Regions from separate parts of the Streptomyces sp. NPDC058671 genome, predicted to be linked through region 4. Evidence: riboswitches for the same ligand, from Rfam matches in the RefSeq annotation. Region 4 holds a riboswitch; each other region holds the start of a gene.
What was found. Region 4 has a riboswitch for cobalamin ahead of cobN (cobaltochelatase subunit CobN). Riboswitches for the same ligand answer to the same signal wherever they lie in the genome.

Region 1: another riboswitch for cobalamin. It lies ahead of ACFWV2_RS17160 (energy-coupling factor ABC transporter permease); the one in region 4 lies ahead of cobN (cobaltochelatase subunit CobN).
Region 2: another riboswitch for cobalamin. It lies ahead of ACFWV2_RS11855 (ribonucleoside-diphosphate reductase subunit alpha); the one in region 4 lies ahead of cobN (cobaltochelatase subunit CobN).
Region 3: another riboswitch for cobalamin. It lies ahead of ACFWV2_RS26980 (cobalamin biosynthesis protein); the one in region 4 lies ahead of cobN (cobaltochelatase subunit CobN).

The regions. Positions count from the first base shown of each region.
Region 1 is NZ_JBHXSA010000012.1:80,951-85,233, forward strand. It holds gene cbiQ (cobalt ECF transporter T component CbiQ) at 1-371, opposite strand, end outside; gene ACFWV2_RS17155 (energy-coupling factor ABC transporter substrate-binding protein) at 378-1,121, opposite strand; gene ACFWV2_RS17160 (energy-coupling factor ABC transporter permease) at 1,118-1,816, opposite strand; cobalamin riboswitch at 1,845-2,081, opposite strand; gene ACFWV2_RS17165 (PTS-dependent dihydroxyacetone kinase phosphotransferase subunit DhaM) at 2,119-2,559, opposite strand; gene dhaL (dihydroxyacetone kinase subunit DhaL) at 2,556-3,176, opposite strand; gene dhaK (dihydroxyacetone kinase subunit DhaK) at 3,203-4,195, opposite strand.
Region 2 is NZ_JBHXSA010000007.1:266,426-270,708, forward strand. It holds gene mctP (monocarboxylate uptake permease MctP) at 1-583, shown strand, start outside; gene ACFWV2_RS11850 (GNAT family N-acetyltransferase) at 684-1,184, shown strand; cobalamin riboswitch at 1,233-1,372, shown strand; gene ACFWV2_RS11855 (ribonucleoside-diphosphate reductase subunit alpha) at 1,505-3,883, shown strand; gene ACFWV2_RS11860 (ribonucleotide-diphosphate reductase subunit beta) at 3,883-4,283, shown strand, end outside.
Region 3 is NZ_JBHXSA010000025.1:70,621-74,903, forward strand. It holds gene ACFWV2_RS26975 (cobyric acid synthase) at 101-1,633, opposite strand; gene ACFWV2_RS26980 (cobalamin biosynthesis protein) at 1,630-2,604, opposite strand; cobalamin riboswitch at 2,638-2,770, opposite strand; gene ACFWV2_RS26985 (hypothetical protein) at 2,892-3,113, opposite strand; gene ACFWV2_RS26990 (anion permease) at 3,126-4,283, opposite strand, start outside.
Region 4 is NZ_JBHXSA010000001.1:260,689-264,971, reverse strand. It holds gene cobN (cobaltochelatase subunit CobN) at 1-2,549, opposite strand, end outside; cobalamin riboswitch at 2,627-2,776, opposite strand; gene ACFWV2_RS01140 (cobalamin biosynthesis protein CobG) at 2,855-4,210, shown strand; gene ACFWV2_RS01135 (precorrin-8X methylmutase) at 4,207-4,283, shown strand, end outside.

The DNA of each region.
Region 1 (4,283 bases), on a different contig from region 4:
GGGGTGGTGAAGGCGAACAGCAGCACCCCGAGCGAAGCCGCCGCGGTCCGCAGGAGCAGTTCGACCGCCTGGACCGGACCTCCCGGGGCGAACGCGACGACCCCGCGGGCGCCGCCCACCTCGAAGAGCAGCGGAACGGCACCCGTGACGCAGAAGCCGAGCGGGACGCGGAACGCCTGCCAAAGGGCCCTGCCCGGCACACCGGCCGGCCCGAGCAGCACCCCGAGCGTGACCGCGGCCACGAGTACAGCCCCCGGCCACGGCGGCAGACAGACCGCGCACAGGGTCAGACCGAAGCCGAGGAGCGCCTTCTCGGCGGGATGACGGCGGCGCCAGCGACTGCTGTGCGCCGCCGCGTCGATCGGCAGCATCGGCGGCTACGCGTCCCGCCCGTCGGCCGGAACCCCCGGGCCGCCCTGCTCCCGGGCTCCGGACGCCACGACCGCACCGTCGACGGGGCCCCCGGCAGCCCCGGATGCCCCAGGGATCTCAGGGATGCCGGCGGCCCCGGAAACCCCGGCGGCCCCGGAAACCCCGGCGGGCGCGGAGGCCCTGGCAGCCTCCGATGCCCCAGCGGGCTCAGCGGGCTCAGCGGCCCCAGCGGCCCCAGCGGCCCCAGCGGCCCCAGCGGCCCCAGCGGCCCCAGCGGGCCCGGAGGCCCCAGCGACCCCGTGGGCCTCAGCAGGCCTGGCGGCCTCAGCGGCCCCGGCAGGCCCGGCGACCCCCGATGCTTCAGCGGCCCCGGCGGCTCCAGCAGGCCCGACGACCCCCGATGCCTCAGCAGCAGCCCCGGCGGCCCCGTCCACTGCGGCCGCGCCGGCCCGCGCGGCGCCCTGCCTGCGCCCTCGCCGCAGACCGAAGTAGTACGCGAGGACCCCGGCGCCCAGCGCCGCCTGGAGCGAGAACAGCGCGGACTCGACCTCCCCGGACGGCGGCTCGTACAGCGGCGTGAACCACGGCTCGTAGTCCGGCCGGAGCTCCGTGATCGCGGTCTCCGCCTCCGCGTCCGCCCCGGTGAACGGTTCCTCCTTGTGGTCCCCGAGCCCCAGCGCGAGCGGCAGTACCGCGAGCGCCGCGACGACGAGCAGCAACAGGGCGTTGATCTTCGCGTTCCGGCTCATCGCGCGGCCGCCTCCTCGCGTCGCTCCGCCGTCCGCCCGGCGAGGACGCCGAGCCGGATCAGATCGCCCTTGCTGGACTGCGTGAGCAGCCGCATCACGAGCACGGTCAGCAGGCCCTCGCTCACGGCCAGCGGAATCTGCGTCACCGCGAAGATCCCGCCGAACTTGGCGAGCGCGCCGGCCACGCCGCTGCCCGGGTCCGGGAAGGCGAGCGCCAGCTGCACACTGGTCACGCAGTACGTCGACAGGTCGGCGACGAACGCGCCGAAGAAGACGGCGACCATCAGCGGCGTACCGGACCGGCGCAGCAGCCGGTACGTGCCGTAACCCGCCCAGGGGCCGACGATCGCCATCGAGAAGACGTTCGCGCCGAGCGTGGTGAGCCCTCCGTGGGCGAGCAGCAGGGCCTGGAAGAGCAGGGTGATCGTCCCCAGGACCGCCATGATCGGCGGCCGGAACAGGATCGCGCCCAGACCCGTCCCGGTCGGATGCGAACAACTACCGGTCACGGACGGCAGCTTGAGAGCCGAGAGGACGAAGGTGAAGGCGCCGGCGGCGCCGAGCAGAAGAGTGGACTCGGGGTTGGACCGTACCTCGCGGGTCAGCGCGCGGACCCCGTGGACGATGAACGGTGCGGACGCGACGCCCCAGGCGGCCGCGTGCACAGGGGGTAGGTACCCCTCGGCTATATGCATGGTTGGGAGACCCTCTCCAGCACCTCGTGGATGGACAACGCACCCTGGCCGGTCTCCTGGCTGACGGTCATACGCCCGGACTCCGCCTTCCCACACCACGGCGGTCTCCCGTCGCGGTCCAGTGGCTTCCCCGAGGGTGACATCCCGCGGGGGTGGAGCCGGACCTCCCGATCACAGTGGCGAGGGCCGCACCGGTACTGCACCGGTTTCCCGTACACCAAGGCCCTGCGACACTAGTGCGTTGACCAGGTACATCACAACACGGTCGCCACCCGGTGCGGCTTCTCGCTCACACAGCGCTGTCACTCCTTGCGGTAGGCGTACGCCTCCGACGCCGCCGCCACCACCGCGTCGAGGTCCGCTCCCGCGCTCGCCGTGACCAGCGCGGCGACCGCGCCCTCGACGAACGGCGCGTCCACCAGACGGGAGCTCTCGGGAAGCTCGTCGCCCTCGGCGAGCAACGCCTTCACGGTGAGCACCGCGCTCCCCAGGTCGACCATGATCGCCACGCCGGCGCCCCGGTCCGCGGCCTTCGCCGCCTCGCAGATCAGCTCGGAACTCGTCCCCAGACCACCGTCCGGAGTCCCGCCGGCGGGGACGATCGGCGCCAGGTCGCCGCCACCGGACAACCCCCTGGCGAGCTCGGCCACGGCTGTCGCGACGGCGGCACTGTGCGAGACGAGCACGATGCCGACCCGCACGGAACCGTCGCGGACCGGCGCGCCCCGGCTCGCGGCGCTCATGACGCCCCCTCCGCACGCGCGGTGTCGTCCAACGCGGCGAACAGCAGCGCGGACGAGGTCGCCCCCGGATCCTGATGCCCCACCGACCGCTCGCCCAGATAGCTGGCCCTGCCCTTGCGCGCCCGCAGCGGTACGGTCGCGAGGGCGCCCTCCTCGGCTGCGGCACGGCCGTCCCCGAACGACTCCCGCAGGCCCTCCACGGCCGGGAGGAGCGCGTCCAGCATCGTCTTGTCGCCCGCCTGCGCGCCGCCCAGCTGCGACACGGCCGTCACGCCGGAGCCGAGCGCCTCCGCCAACCGCGCCCGGGTGACCCGCTCGTCGTCGCCGAGGGTCTTGCCGGTACGACGCAACAGCGTGCCGTACAGCGGTCCCGACGCGCCGCCCACGGTGGAGATCAGCTGCCGTCCCGCGACGGTCAGCACCGCGCCCGGCGTCGCCGGCGCCTCCTCGGCCAGGGTCTCGGTGACGGCGGCGAACCCCCGCCTCAGATTGGCCCCGTGGTCGGCGTCGCCGATGGCCGAGTCGAGCTCGGTGAGCCGGTCCGCCTCACGGTCGACGGCCTCGGCCACCGCGGTCAGCCAGCGCACCAGGAAGTCCGCGCCGAAGGTCTCTGTCATGCCGGTCCCCTCTCCCATCCCTCGTCTCACCGACCCCAGCGCAGCGCGGGCGTCTGCACGGGAGCGTCCCAGAGGCGGAGGAGTTCCTCGTCCACCTCGCACAGCGTCACCGAACAGCCGGCCATGTCGAGCGAGGTCACGTAGTTCCCGACGAGGGTACGGACCACCGGCACGCGGCGCTCGCCCAGGACGCGCTGCACCTCGGCGTTGAAGCCGTACAGCTCCAGGAGGGGAGTCGCGCCCATGCCGTTGACCAGCGCGATCACCGGCCCGGACGGGCGGAGGTCCTCGACGACGGCGTCGACGGCGAAGTCCGCGATCTCCCGGGAGGTCATCATGGGCCGCCGCTCACGGCCCGGCTCGCCGTGGATGCCGATGCCCAACTCCAGTTCCCCGGCCGGCAGGTCGAAGGTGGGGCTGCCCTTGGCGGGGGTGGTGCACGCCCCCAGGGCCACGCCGAAGGACCGGCAGCGCGCGTTGACCAGGCGGGCGATCGCCTCCACCCGTTCGAGGGGCGCGCCCTCCTCGGCGGCGGCGCCCGCGATCTTCTCCACGAAGAGCGTGCCGCCGGTGCCGCGCCGCCCCGCCGTGTACAGACTGTCCGTCACGGCGACGTCGTCGTCGACGAGGACCTTGGCGACCTGGATGCCCTCGTCCTCCGCGAGTTCCGCCGCCATCTCGAAGTTCAGCACGTCTCCGGTGTAGTTCTTGACGACGAACAGCACCCCGGCGCCGCTGTCGACGGCCGCCGCGGCCCGCACCATCTGATCGGGCACCGGAGACGTGAACACCTCCCCGGGACAGGCGGCCGCCAACATCCCGGGCCCCACGAACCCCCCGTGCAACGGCTCGTGCCCGGACCCGCCGCCGGAGACCAGGGCGACCTTCCCCGCCACGGGCGCGTCCCGCCGCACCACGACCCGCCGCTCGACGTCGACGGTGAGCTCGGGATGAGCCGCCGCCATCCCCCGCAGCGCGTCGGCGACCACGGTCTCGGGAACGTTGATGAGCATCCTCATGGATACCTCCTGGTGAGACTGGCGGGCTAGCCGCTCGGCAGGGTCTTCGCAGGTCAGAACGGGTGAGGGGGCTGCGCGGTACTGACGC
Region 2 (4,283 bases), on a different contig from region 4:
CGGCGCGCTCGTCCCGGCCGCGATCATGTCGATCGCCGCGGCCAACCTCTTCACGAGGAACATCTACAAGGACTTCATCAAGAAGGACGCGACCCCGGCGCAGGAGACCAAGGTCTCCAAGATCGTCTCGCTCCTGGTGAAGGTCGGCGCCCTCGCCTTCGTCCTCACCATGGACAAGACGGTCGCGATCAACTTCCAGCTGCTCGGCGGCATCTGGATCCTTCAGACCTTCCCGGCCCTCGTCGGCGGCCTCTTCACCCGCTGGTTCCACCGCTGGGCACTGCTCGCCGGCTGGGCCGTCGGCATGCTCTACGGCACGGTCGCCGCGTACGGGGTCGCCAGCCCGACCCAGAAGCACTTCGGCGGCTCCTCCGCCGAGATCCCGGGGATCGGCGAGATCGGCTACATCGGTCTCACCGCCTTCGTCCTCAACCTCCTCGTCACGGTCGTCCTCACCTTCGTCCTCAAGGCCGTCAAGGCCCCCGAGGGCATCGACGAGACCTCCCCCTCGGACTACACGGCCGACGCCGGTGACACCGGCGTGCAGACCGACATGCCGAAACTCGCCGCCGAGACGCGCTGACCCCACACATCGGCCCCCGCACGGCCGCACGCGAAGGGGCCCGGGATCTCCACCAGGAATCCCGGGCCCCTTCGCGTCCCCGGGAAGGCACACTTCCCCCATGGACTTCACCATCAGGGCGGTACGGCCCGAGGAGTACGAGGCGCTCGGAGAGCTCACCGCCGGCACCTACCTGAACGACGGGCTGCTGCAGCACGGGGCGGAGGACTTCTACCTGGAGATCCTGCGGGACACCGCGCGGCGGGCGCGCGAGAGCGAGGTGCTCGTCGCCGAGGACGCCGAGGGGACGCTCCTCGGCGGGGTGACCTTCGCCACCGGCGACACCCGCTGGGCGGACATCGCGGTGACGGGCGAGGCCGAGTTCCGGATGCTCGCCGTCGCCCGTGAGGCCCGCGGCCGGGGCGTCGGAGAGGCCCTCGTACGGGCCTGCGTCGACCGCGCCCGGGCCCTGCCGGGGAGCGAGCGGATCGTGCTCTCCACGGACGTGAGGATGCGCTCCGCGCACCGGATCTACGAGCGCCTGGGCTTCGTCCGCACCCCCCACCGGGACTGGGAACCGACCCCCGGCCTTCTGCTGCTCACCTACGCCCTGGAGTTCTGAAGCCGGGCGGCGACACAACATGTGGGGGGTGCGATCAGCGGAGCCCCCCACATGTATGCTCGTGCTCGCTGTCGACGCAGGGGAATCCGGCGCGAATCCGGAACTGTCCCGCAACGGTGTGCTTCGTACGGATACATCACATTCGTACGAGGTGAGTCCGAGGACCTGCCGGCAGCGCACCCGGTCCGTCCGTTCCGGGTGCCACTGACGTCCGGGCCTCGCGGAGTGGGCCGGTGGAAGCGTCGCGTCCGGCGTTACGGACGCCCGCGTGCCCGCCTTCCCCCGCCGCGGCCCCGAGCCGAGCGAGGGAGAGCCCCCACGTGACCATCGCGCCCGCCGATCCGGCGTCCGCCGAGGCTTCCGCGGTCGAGAGCGACGGCCCCGGGACCGTGCTGCTGCGGACCCTGACCGACCTCACCGCCGATCTCCCCGACACCGACCCCGGCAAGGTCGCCGCCGCCGCGCTCCGCGGCCGCAGCGCCACGTCGGACGAGGCGGAGCTGCGCGAGCTGGCCACCGAGGCGGCCGCGGGCCTGATCGCGGAGGACCCGGCCTACTCCCGGCTCGCCGCCCGGCTCCTCACCGTCACCATCGCCGACGAGGCGGCCGGCCAGGGCGCCTTCTCCTTCTCCGCCTCCGTCGCCGTCGGTCACCGCGAGGGCCTGATCGCCGACCGCACCGCCGAGTTCGTCGCCCAGCACGCGGCCCGCCTGGACGCGACGATCGACCAGGCCGCCGACGACCGCTTCGGCTACTTCGGCCTGCGCACCCTCTACTCGCGCTACCTCCTGCGCCACCCGATCACCCGCCAGGTCGTCGAGACCCCGCAGCACTTCATGCTGCGCGTCGCCTGCGGTCTCGCCGAGGACGACAGCACCCGGGCCCTGGACGAGGTCACCGCGCTGTACGGCCTGATGAGCCGCCTGGACTACCTGCCGTCCTCCCCCACGCTCTTCAACTCCGGCACCCGCCACCCGCAGATGTCCTCCTGCTACCTGCTCGACTCCCCGCTGGACGAGCTGGACTCCATCTACGACCGCTACCACCAGGTGGCGCGCCTCTCGAAGCACGCGGGCGGCATCGGCCTCTCGTACTCCCGCATCCGGGCCCGCGGTTCGCTGATCCGGGGCACCAACGGGCACTCCAACGGCATCGTGCCGTTCCTGAAGACCCTCGACGCCTCCGTCGCCGCCGTGAACCAGGGCGGCCGCCGCAAGGGCGCCGCGGCCGTCTACCTGGAGACCTGGCACGCGGACATCGAGGAGTTCCTGGAACTCCGCGACAACACGGGCGAGGACCAGCGCCGCACGCACAACCTGAACCTGGCGCACTGGATCCCGGACGAGTTCATGCGCCGCGTCAACGCCGACGCCGACTGGTCGCTGTTCTCCCCCGCTGACGTGCCCGAGCTGGTCGACCTGTGGGGCGAGGAGTTCGACGCCGCCTACCGCGCGGCCGAGGCGGCGGGCCTGGCCCGCAAGACGATGCCGGCCCGCGACCTGTACGGCCGGATGATGCGGACCCTGGCCCAGACCGGCAACGGCTGGATGACCTTCAAGGACGCCTCCAACCGTACGGCCAACCAGACCGCCGAGCCCGGCCACACCGTCCACTCCTCGAACCTCTGCACGGAGATCCTGGAGGTCACCGACGACGGCGAGACGGCCGTCTGCAACCTGGGCTCGGTCAACCTCGGCGCGTTCGTGGACAGCACCGCACAGGACATCGACTGGGAGCGCCTCGACGCCACCGTCCGCACGGCCGTCACCTTCCTCGACCGCGTCGTCGACATCAACTTCTACCCGACCGAGCAGGCGGGCCGCTCCAACGCCCGCTGGCGGCCGGTGGGCCTGGGCGCGATGGGCCTCCAGGACGTCTTCTTCCAGCTGAAGCTGCCGTTCGACTCCGCCGAGGCACGCGCGCTCTCCACCCGGATCGCCGAGCGGATCCTGCTCGCCGCGTACGAGGCCTCCACCGACCTCGCCGAGCGCAACGGCCCTGTCCCCGCCTGGGACAAGACCCGCGCCGCCCGCGGAGTCCTGCACCCGGACCACTACGACGTGGAGCTGAACTGGCCGGAGCGCTGGGCCGCGCTGCGCGAGCGGATCGCCGCGGTCGGCATGCGCAACAGCCTGCTCCTGGCGATCGCGCCGACGGCGACCATCGCCTCGATCGCGGGCGTCTACGAGTGCATCGAGCCGCAGGTCTCCAACCTCTTCAAGCGCGAGACGCTCTCCGGCGAGTTCCTCCAGGTCAACTCCTACCTGGTCGACGAGCTGAAGCGGCTCGGCGTGTGGGACGCGCAGACCCGTGAGGCGCTGCGCGACGCCAACGGCTCGGTGGCCGGCTTCACCTGGGTCCCGGCCGAGGTCCGCGAGCTGTACCGCACGGCGTGGGAGATCCCCCAGCGCGGTCTGATCGACATGGCCGCCGCCCGCACCCCGTTCCTCGACCAGTCGCAGTCGCTGAACCTGTTCCTGGAGACACCGACCATCGGCAAGCTGTCGTCGATGTACGCGTACGCCTGGAAGCAGGGCCTGAAGACGACGTACTACCTGCGCTCCCGCCCGGCGACCCGGATCGCCCGCGCCGCGCAGGCGTCGACCGTGGCCGCCGCCCCGATCCCCGTCCAGGCGACCCCGGAAGACGCCGTCGCCTGCTCCCTCGAAAACCCCGAGTCCTGCGAGGCCTGCCAGTGATGAGCTCCACCGACCGGAAGAACCTCCTCGACCCGGGCTTCGAGCTGACCCTCCGTCCGATGCGCTACCCGGACTTCTACGAGCGCTACCGCGACGCGATCAAGAACACCTGGACCGTGGAGGAGGTCGACCTCCACTCGGACGTCGCCGACCTCGCCAGGCTCACCCCCGGTGAGCAGCACATGATCGGCCGCCTGGTCGCGTTCTTCGCGACCGGCGACTCGATCGTGTCGAACAACCTGGTCCTGACGCTGTACAAGCACATCAACTCCCCGGAGGCGCGCCTGTACCTGTCGCGCCAGCTGTTCGAGGAGGCCGTCCACGTCCAGTTCTACCTGACGCTGCTGGACACCTACCTGCCCGACCCGGACGACCGCGCCGCCGCGTTCGACGCCGTCGA
Region 3 (4,283 bases), on a different contig from region 4:
CACGTGGTTCGGGTGGTGCGGGTGGGGATCCCGGCGGCCGGAGGCCGTGCGCACCACCGGCGGCCCGCGGCCGGGCCTCCGGCCCGGCCCGCCCCCGCGCTCACGGCGCCCCCGGCGGCACGAACGGCAGGCCCGCCGGGGCCCCCTCCTCGATCAGCCGCAGCAGCGCGTCCGTGTCCGCGTGCTCCTCGATCAGGTCGCCGAGCCGGTCGAGCTGTTCCTCGCGCAGCGCCCCGAACGACGTGTCCGGCGCCGGCACGAACCGCCGCCCGGCCGCCGCCGCGACCTCGCGCAGGAACGCCCGCCGGAACCCGTCGCTCTCCAGGGAGCCGTGCCAGTGGGTCCCCCGGACGGAGCCGACCCGGCAGCCGTCGAGAGCGCGTCCCGTGTCATCGGAGAAGAACGGCTCCCCGCCCTCCACCGAGGCGACCCCGTGGTGGATCTCGTATCCCTCGGCCCGCTCCCCGAGCGCCACCCCGACCGGCCGGGCGAGGGTCTTCCCTGGCGCGAACCGGACCCGTACGGGCAGCAGTCCGAGCCCGTCGACGGCGCCCGCCCGCGATTCGACCTCGTCCTCGATGTGCTCGCCGAGGATCTGGAAGCCGCCGCAGATCCCGAGCACCGGCAGCCCCGCGGCCGCGCGGCGGGCCAGCTCGTCCGCCAGGCCCCGCTCCCGCAGCCACGCCAGCGCCTTGACCGTGCCGCGCGTGCCGGGCACGACGACGAGGTCCGCGTCGACGAGTTCCTCGGGCCGGTCGACGAACCGGACGACCACGCCGGGCTCGGCCGCCAGCGCGTCGACGTCCGTGAAGTTGGACATCAGCGGTACGGCGCAGACGGCGACCCGCAGGACGTCCGCGCCGACCGGCGGCGCCACGACGGACTCGCGGACGGTGCCGCGCAGCGACACCCGGAGGCCGTCCTCCTCGTCGATGCCGAGCCCGTGCGCGTACGGCAGGACGCCGAAGGTCCGGCGCCCGGTCAGCCCGTGCAGCATGTCGAGCCCCGGTTCGAGCAGGGTCACGTCACCCCGGAACTTGTTCACGAGGTACCCGGCGACGAGCGACTGGTCCTCGGGGCTCAGCAGCGCCGTCGTGCCGAAGAACTGGGCGAAGACGCCGCCCCTGTCGATGTCCCCGACCACGACCACGGGCAGCCGCGCGGCTCGCGCGATGCCCATGTTGACGATGTCCGTGCGCCGCAGGTTGATCTCGGCCGGGCTGCCCGCGCCCTCGCAGATCACGGCGTCGTACATGCCCCGGAGTTCCTCCAGGCACGCCATCACCGGCTCGAACAGTTCCTTCTGCCGTCCCCCGTGGTAGCCCTTCGCGCTCAGTTCCCCCACCGGTTTGCCCATCAGGACGACCTGGCTGGACCGGTCGCTGCCGGGCTTGAGCAGCACCGGGTTCATCAGCGCGGTCGGCTCGACGCGGGCGGCCTGCGCCTGCATGGCCTGGGCCCGCCCGATCTCGGCGCCCTCACGGGTCACGAAGGAGTTGAGGGACATGTTCTGTCCCTTGAACGGCGCCACCTTCAGGCCCTCGCGGACCAGCCAGCGGCAGATGCCGGCCGTCACGACGCTCTTGCCGGCGTCGGACGTGGTCCCGGCGACGAGCAGCCCCCCACCCCTCATGCGTTCCTCCGCTTCAGCGCGCTCACGATCAGCCGGCCGCCCGCGCAGGCGGCCAGGGTCAGTGCGGTGACCCGGCGGGACAGCCGGACCGCCCGGTCGATGTCGGCGACCTCGACGGGCCGCCCGTCCCCGTTGAGCACCGGCCGGTGTTCGACCCGGCCGGCGTACGAGAGGGTCCCCCCGAGCCGTACGCCGAGCGCGCCCGCGAAGGACGCCTCCACGGGACCGGCGTTGGGGCTGGGGTGCTGCGAGGCGTCCGCCCGCCAGGCCCGGACGGCCCCGCGCGGGTTCCCGCCGGCGACGGCGGTGAGCGCGGCCGTCAGCCGGGCCCCGGGCCAGCCGGCGACGTCGTCGAGCCGGGCCGAGGCCCAGCCGAAGCGGCGGTGGCGGGGGGACTTGTGGCCGACCATCGCGTCCAGGGTGTTGACGGCCCGGAAGCCGAGCAGGCCGGGCACGCCCGCGACCGCGCCCCAGAAGAGGGCGCCGACCACGGCGTCGGAGGTGTTCTCGGCGACCGATTCGACGACCGCGCGGGCCATCGCCGGTCCGTCGAGGGACTGCGGGTCGCGTCCGCACAGGTGCGGCAGCCGTTCCCGGGCCACCTCCAGGTCCCCCGCGGCGAGCGCCCCGCCGATCGCGCGGGCCTCCCGCCCCAGGGTCGTACCGCCGACGACGGCCCAGACGGAGGCGGCGGTCAGCGCCACGGCGGCGGCCGGCCGGTTGCGTACGGCCCGTGCGGCGAGCGCGCCCAGGGCGGCGGTGGAGCCGACGCAGACGGCGGTGTGCAGGGCGCCCCAGCCCCGGTGGTCGTGGTGGAGGCGCTGCTCGACCGCGGCGGCCGCCCGGCCGAACGCGGCGACGGGGTGCCCACGGCGGGGGTCTCCGACGAGCAGGTCGACGGCGAGACCGGCGGCCGCTCCGTAGGCGAATCGGTCCGGGGAGAGGCGGCTGGTTCTTCTGCGGCCGGGCATGGCGCGTGTCCTCACTCAGGGTCCGCGCCCTGGATCGACGTGACCGGCGGCGAGAGTTCCTGACTCCCGGACCCCTCGGATCCGGTCACAGTGGCGGGACCGCGCCGGATTCGCACCGGACTTCCTCTGCTGCCGCCGTAATGGCCTCGGCAGTCCACCACGCCCCGAGAACAGCCGTCAACTCACCTTGACCTGCACCGCGTCACTGTGCGAAGCGCCACAGACACGACGGCAGGGCGGCCCGTACCCGAAGGTACGGACCGCCCGGCCGGTGTCCTGCGAGACCGTCAGACGACGATGAGGTAGATGCCGTACGCGACGGCCGTGAGGCACAGGGCGAAGCAGGCGTAGGCGCCGGTGCGGGCCAGGGCGGCGGAGCCTCCCTGGGCGGCGGCCTGCTCCTGCTTGGAGAGGCCGATGATGCCGAGGGTGAAGAGGCCCACGAGGGCGACGGTCGCCGCGAGGCTGACTCCGAAGACGGAGCCGAGGGCTGCCCAGTCGATCTTCATGTCGTTCGTTCCTTAGACCGTTGCGGCGGGGGCCGGGGGAGCGGCCGGGTCGGTGGGAGCCGGCGCGGGGATGGTGGTCTTGAGGTCCTCGTCCGCGACGGCGGCGACGGAACCGGCCGGCGGCGGCGGGGTGACGGCCGCCATGGCGGTGGTCACCACACCCGCGGGCTCGGCGTCGAGGTCGTCGGCGGTGACGTTGTGGTGGTCGACCGGCTTGCGGCGGGACAGCGACCAGATGACGGCCGATCCGCCCACCAGCAGGACCGCGACGGCGGCGATGCCCCAGGGGCCCTGCTTGGTGAGGAACTCGGCACCGGCGCCGACCAGGCCCGCGGCGGGCAGGGTCAGACCCCAGGCGACGAACATCCGGGTCGCGGTCGACCAGCGGACGACCCCGCCCTTGCGGCCGAGACCGGCGCCCATCACGGCACCCGAGCAGGACTGGGTGGTGGAGAGGGAGAAGCCGAGGTGCGAGGAGGCCAGGATGACCGTGGCGGCGCTGGTCTGGGCGGCGAAGCCCTGCTGCGGCTGGAGGTCGGTGAGGCCCTTGCCCATGGTGCGGATGATGCGCCAGCCGCCGAGGTAGGTGCCGAGGGCGATCGCGACGCCGGCGGAGACGATGACCCAGAGGGGCGGGTTGGAGCCGGGGGCGACGACGCCCTGGGTGACCAGGGCCAGGGTGATGATGCCCATCGTCTTCTGGGCGTCGTTGGTGCCGTGGGCGAGGGAGACGAGACCCGCGGAGGCGATCTGGCCGACCCGGTAGCCCTTGGCGGTGTGCTTCTCGTCGGTCTTGGCGCCGATCTTGTACGTCAGCCGGGTGGCCAGCATCGCGGCGAGACCGGCGACGAGCGGCGCGGCGATGGCCGGGATGAGGACCTTGGTGACGATGGTCGGGCCGTTGACCGCGGACCAGCCGGCCGACATGACCGCGGCGCCGATGAGGCCGCCGAAGAGCGCGTGGGAGGAGCTGGACGGCAGGCCGAGGAGCCAGGTCAGCAGGTTCCACAGGATGGCGCCCACGAGCGCCGCGAAGATCACTTCTGTACGAATGCCCTCTTCGTTGATGATCCCGCCGGAGATCGTCTTGGCGACCTCCACGGACAGGAACGCGCCGACGAGGTTCAGCACGGCGGACATGGCCACCGCCGTCTTCGGTTTGAGAGCACC
Region 4 (4,283 bases):
GGCCACTCCCCGTTGTCGGTGCGGTAGCGCTCCAGGAGGGAGTCGGCGAGCGCCTGCCCGGTCTCCCAGGCCAGCCGGGACGGCACGGCCTTCGGGTCGACCGAGTAGAAGTTCCGGCCGGTCGGCAGGACGTTGACCAGACCGCGCAGCGGCGAGCCGGACGGGCCCGCCGGGACGAAGCCGCCGTTCAGGGCGTGCACGGCGTGCGTCAGCTCGTCGGTGGTGGCGGCCAGGCGCGGCACGACCTGCTCACAGGCGAAGCGGAGCACGGCGTGCACCTCGGCGCCGTAGGCGGCGGCCACGGTCGGGACGGCGTCCACGGACCACTGCGCCGCCTCCATCGCCTCGACCAGCTCGCGGGCCTTCGCCTCCGCCTCGTCGGCGGTCGTGCGGGTCGCGGCCGACTCGTCCAGGCCGAGCGCCTCGCGCAGGCCCGGGAGCGCCTGCGTACCGCCCCAGATCTGGCGGGCGCGCAGGATGGAGAGGACCAGGTTGACGCGGCCCTCACCCTCCGGGGCGCCGCCGAGGACGTGCAGACCGTCGCGGATCTGGGCGTCCTTGACCTCGCACAGCCAGCCGTCGACGTGCAGCAGGAAGTCGTCGAAGCCGTCGTCCTCCGGGCGCTCCTGGAGGCCGAGGTCGTGGTCGAGCTTGGCGGCCTGGATCAGCGTCCAGATCTGGGCGCGGATCGCGGGCAGCTTCGCCGGGTCCATGGAGGAGATCTGCGCGTACTCGTCGAGCAGCTGCTCCAGGCGCGCGATGTCGCCGTACGAGTCGGCGCGGGCCATCGGCGGCACCAGGTGGTCGACGAGGGTCGCGTGGACGCGCCGCTTGGCCTGGGTGCCCTCGCCCGGGTCGTTGACGAGGAACGGGTAGATCAGCGGGATGTCGCCGAGGGCCGCGTCGGGGCCGCAGGCGGCGGACAGGCCGGCGTTCTTGCCGGGCAGCCACTCCAGGTTGCCGTGCTTGCCCAGGTGGACCATGGCGTCGGCGCCGAAACCGCCGTCCTCGGTGCGGGCGGCGATCCAGCGGTAGGCGGCCAGGTAGTGGTGGGACGGCGGGAGATCGGGGTCGTGGTAGATCGCGATCGGGTTCTCGCCGAAGCCGCGCGGCGGCTGGATCAGGATGAGGAGGTTCCTGCGCCGCAGCGCCGCCAGGACGATGTCGCCCTCCGGGTTGCGGGAGCGGTCGAGGAACATCTCGCCGGGCGGCGGGCCCCAGTGCTCCTCGACGTGCGTCCGCAGCTCCTCGGGGAGCGTCGCGTACCAGCGCTTGTAGTCGGCGGCCGGGATGCGGACCGGGTTGCGGGCGAGCTGCTCCTCCGTCAGCCAGTCCTGGTCGTGGCCGCCGGCCTCGATCAGGGCGTAGATGAGCTCGTCGCCGTCGCCGGAGACGAGGCCGGGAAGCTCCTCGGCGGGCCCGAAGTCGTACCCCTCGGCGATCAGTCGGCGCAGGAGGGAGACGGCGGAGGCGGGGGTGTCGAGGCCGACGGCGTTGCCGATGCGGGAGTGCTTCGTCGGGTACGCGGAGAGGACGAGGGCCAGCTTCTTCCCGGCGTTCGGGATGTGCCGGAGCCGGGCGTGCCGGACGGCGATCCCGGCGACGCGGGCGGCGCGTTCGGCGTCGGCCACGTACGCGGGCAGACCGTCCTCGTCGATCTCCTTGAAGGAGAACGGGACGGTGATCAGGCGGCCGTCGAACTCGGGCACGGCGACCTGGCTGGCGGCGTCCAGCGGCGAGAGGCCCTCGTCGTTCTCCTCCCACGCGGACCGCGAACCGGTCAGGCACAGCGCCTGGAGGATCGGCACGTCGAGCGCGGCGAGCGCCCCCGCGTCCCAGGCCTCCTCGTCGCCGCCGGCCTGCGCCTGCGCCGGCTTGGTGCCGCCCGCCGCGAGGACGGTCGTGACGATGGCGTCGGCGCCACGGAGGGTGTCGAGCAGCTCCGGCTCGGGGGCGCGCAGGGACGCGACGTACAGCGGGAGCGGCCGCGCGCCGGCGTCCTCGATCGCGTCGCACAGGGTGCCGATGAAGCCGGTGTTGCCGCTCATGTGGTGGGCGCGGTAGTAGAGCACGGCGATGGCCGGGCCGCTCTCGTTCCGCGCGGTCCGGTCGAGCGGGCCCCAGGTGGGGGCGGCGGCCGGGGCCTCGAAGCCGTGGCCGGTGAGCAGGACGGTGTCCGAGAGGAAGCGGGCCAGCTGCTCCAGGTTCCCCGGGCCGCCGTGCGCGAGGTAGGCGTGGGCCTCGGTGGCGACGCCGATGGGGACGGTGGAGGCCTCCATCAGCTGTGCGTCGGGGGCCTGTTCGCCGCTGAGGACGACCACGGGCCTTCCGGCGGCGCGGACCGCGTCCAGCCCCTCCTCCCAGGAACGCAGACCGCCGAGGAGCCGGACGACGACGAGGTCGACGCCGTCCAGGAGGGCGGGCAGGTCGGAGAGGGGGAGACGGGCGGGGTTGGCGAAGCGGTACTCCACCGGGCCGCCGGCCGAGGCAGCGTTCGCCGCGCGGGCGCTGAGCAGGTCGGTGTCGGAGTGCGACAGCAGCAGAAGCATGGCGAGCGCAGGCCTTCCTCGGGGTTGTCCGCGCCCCGGGTGGTCGTATGGGTCGGGGCCTCCCCTGCTCGGGCGAAGCCGAGACCTCGGGGAAGGGAGTTCCTGACTCACCGTCCCCGAAGTGCGTCGCTGCGCACAGCCGGACCGGCTCACAGTGGCGGGACCGCGCCGGAGTCTCACCGGGCTTCCTCCCCGGGGTCCGGGGACCCCATGCCGATCTGCATCCTAGATCGTGCGGTGGAGGGGCGGGACGGGCCACCGAGTCGACCTGATCACACCCGGTGGCCGCCCGGTTCCCCGTATGTATGCTCGCCGCCATGCCGCCCACCCCAGCCACGACGCCCGATCCGGGCGAAGCTCGTATACGGGACCGTGGCGACGCCTGCCCGGGGGCGCTGCGCCTGCATCCCGCCGAGGACGGCCGCCTGGCCCGACTGCGGCTTCCCGCAGGTTTCCTGACGGCTCATCAGGTCACGACGCTCGCGACCGCGGCGGAGACCCTGGGCGACGGCCGGATCAGCATCACCTCGCGCGGCAACGCGGAGCTGCGGGGCCTCGCGGACGACTGCGGGGCGGCGCTCGCGGCGCTCCTCGCGGACGCGGGCCTGCTGCCCTCCCCCACCCACGAGCGCGTCCGCAACATCGTCGCCTCGCCCACCGCGGGACTCGACGGACTCGGCTACGCGGACGTGCAGTTGTGGGCGCGCGGACTGGACGCCGCACTGTGCGCCGAGCCCCGGGCGGCGTCCCTCTCGGGACGGTTCCTGTTCGTCCTGGACGACGGTCGCGGCGACGTGGCCCCGCTCGGCGGGGATGTGAGCTTGGTCGCAGACGAGGGCGGATCCGTCCTGCTGCACCTGGGGCCGCAGGTCTTCCGGCTCGCCGCCGCCGACGCCGTCCGCGCCGCCCTCGCCACCGCCCTCGCGTTCCTCGACGCGGCCGAGGCGGCCGGGAACGGGGCCTGGCGACCCCGCGAACTGCCCGACGCGCACGTGCCGGACTGGGCCCGCGCCCTGGCCGCCGCCGGGATCGCGGCCGAACCCGTACCCGTACCCGCACCACCGCTGCCCGTGTCCCGGCCGCCGGCACCCGGGGTGCTCGGCGCCGACGCGCTGTACGTCCTCGCGCCGCTCGGCCGGCTGACCGCCGCTCAGCTACGGGCCCTGCTGCCGGCCGACGAGGTGCGGCTGACGCCTTGGCGCGGCGCGGTCGTCGTCGGCCCCACGGGCCCTGCGGAAGCCGGCCCCACCGGGGCGGCGGAAGCGGGCCCCACCAGGCCGGCGGAAGCGGCCCGCACCGGGTCGGCCGTCGACGGACCCGCCGACCGGCTCGCCCGCCTCGCGGCGTACGGGCTGATCACCCGGTCCGACGACCCCGGCGCCGGGGTCACCGTCTGTACCGGCCGGCACGGGTGCGCCAAGTCCCTCGCCGACGTACGGGCGGACGCCCGCGCCGTGCCCGCGGGGCCGGTGCCCGTGCACTTCTCCGGATGCGCACGCGGCTGCGGACACCCGTACGGCGACTGGATCGAGGTCCTCGCCACCGGCGACGACACCTACCGGGTGGACGGCGTCCCCACCCCCCGCGCCTCCCTGCCCGCAGCGGTCGGAGCGGCCCGTACCCCTGTCGACCACACGCCCCCCACGTCCCACACGAGATGAGCGAGAGCGACACCATGTTCGACTACGAGAAGGACGGGGCGGAGATCTACCGCCGGTCCTTTGCCACGATCCG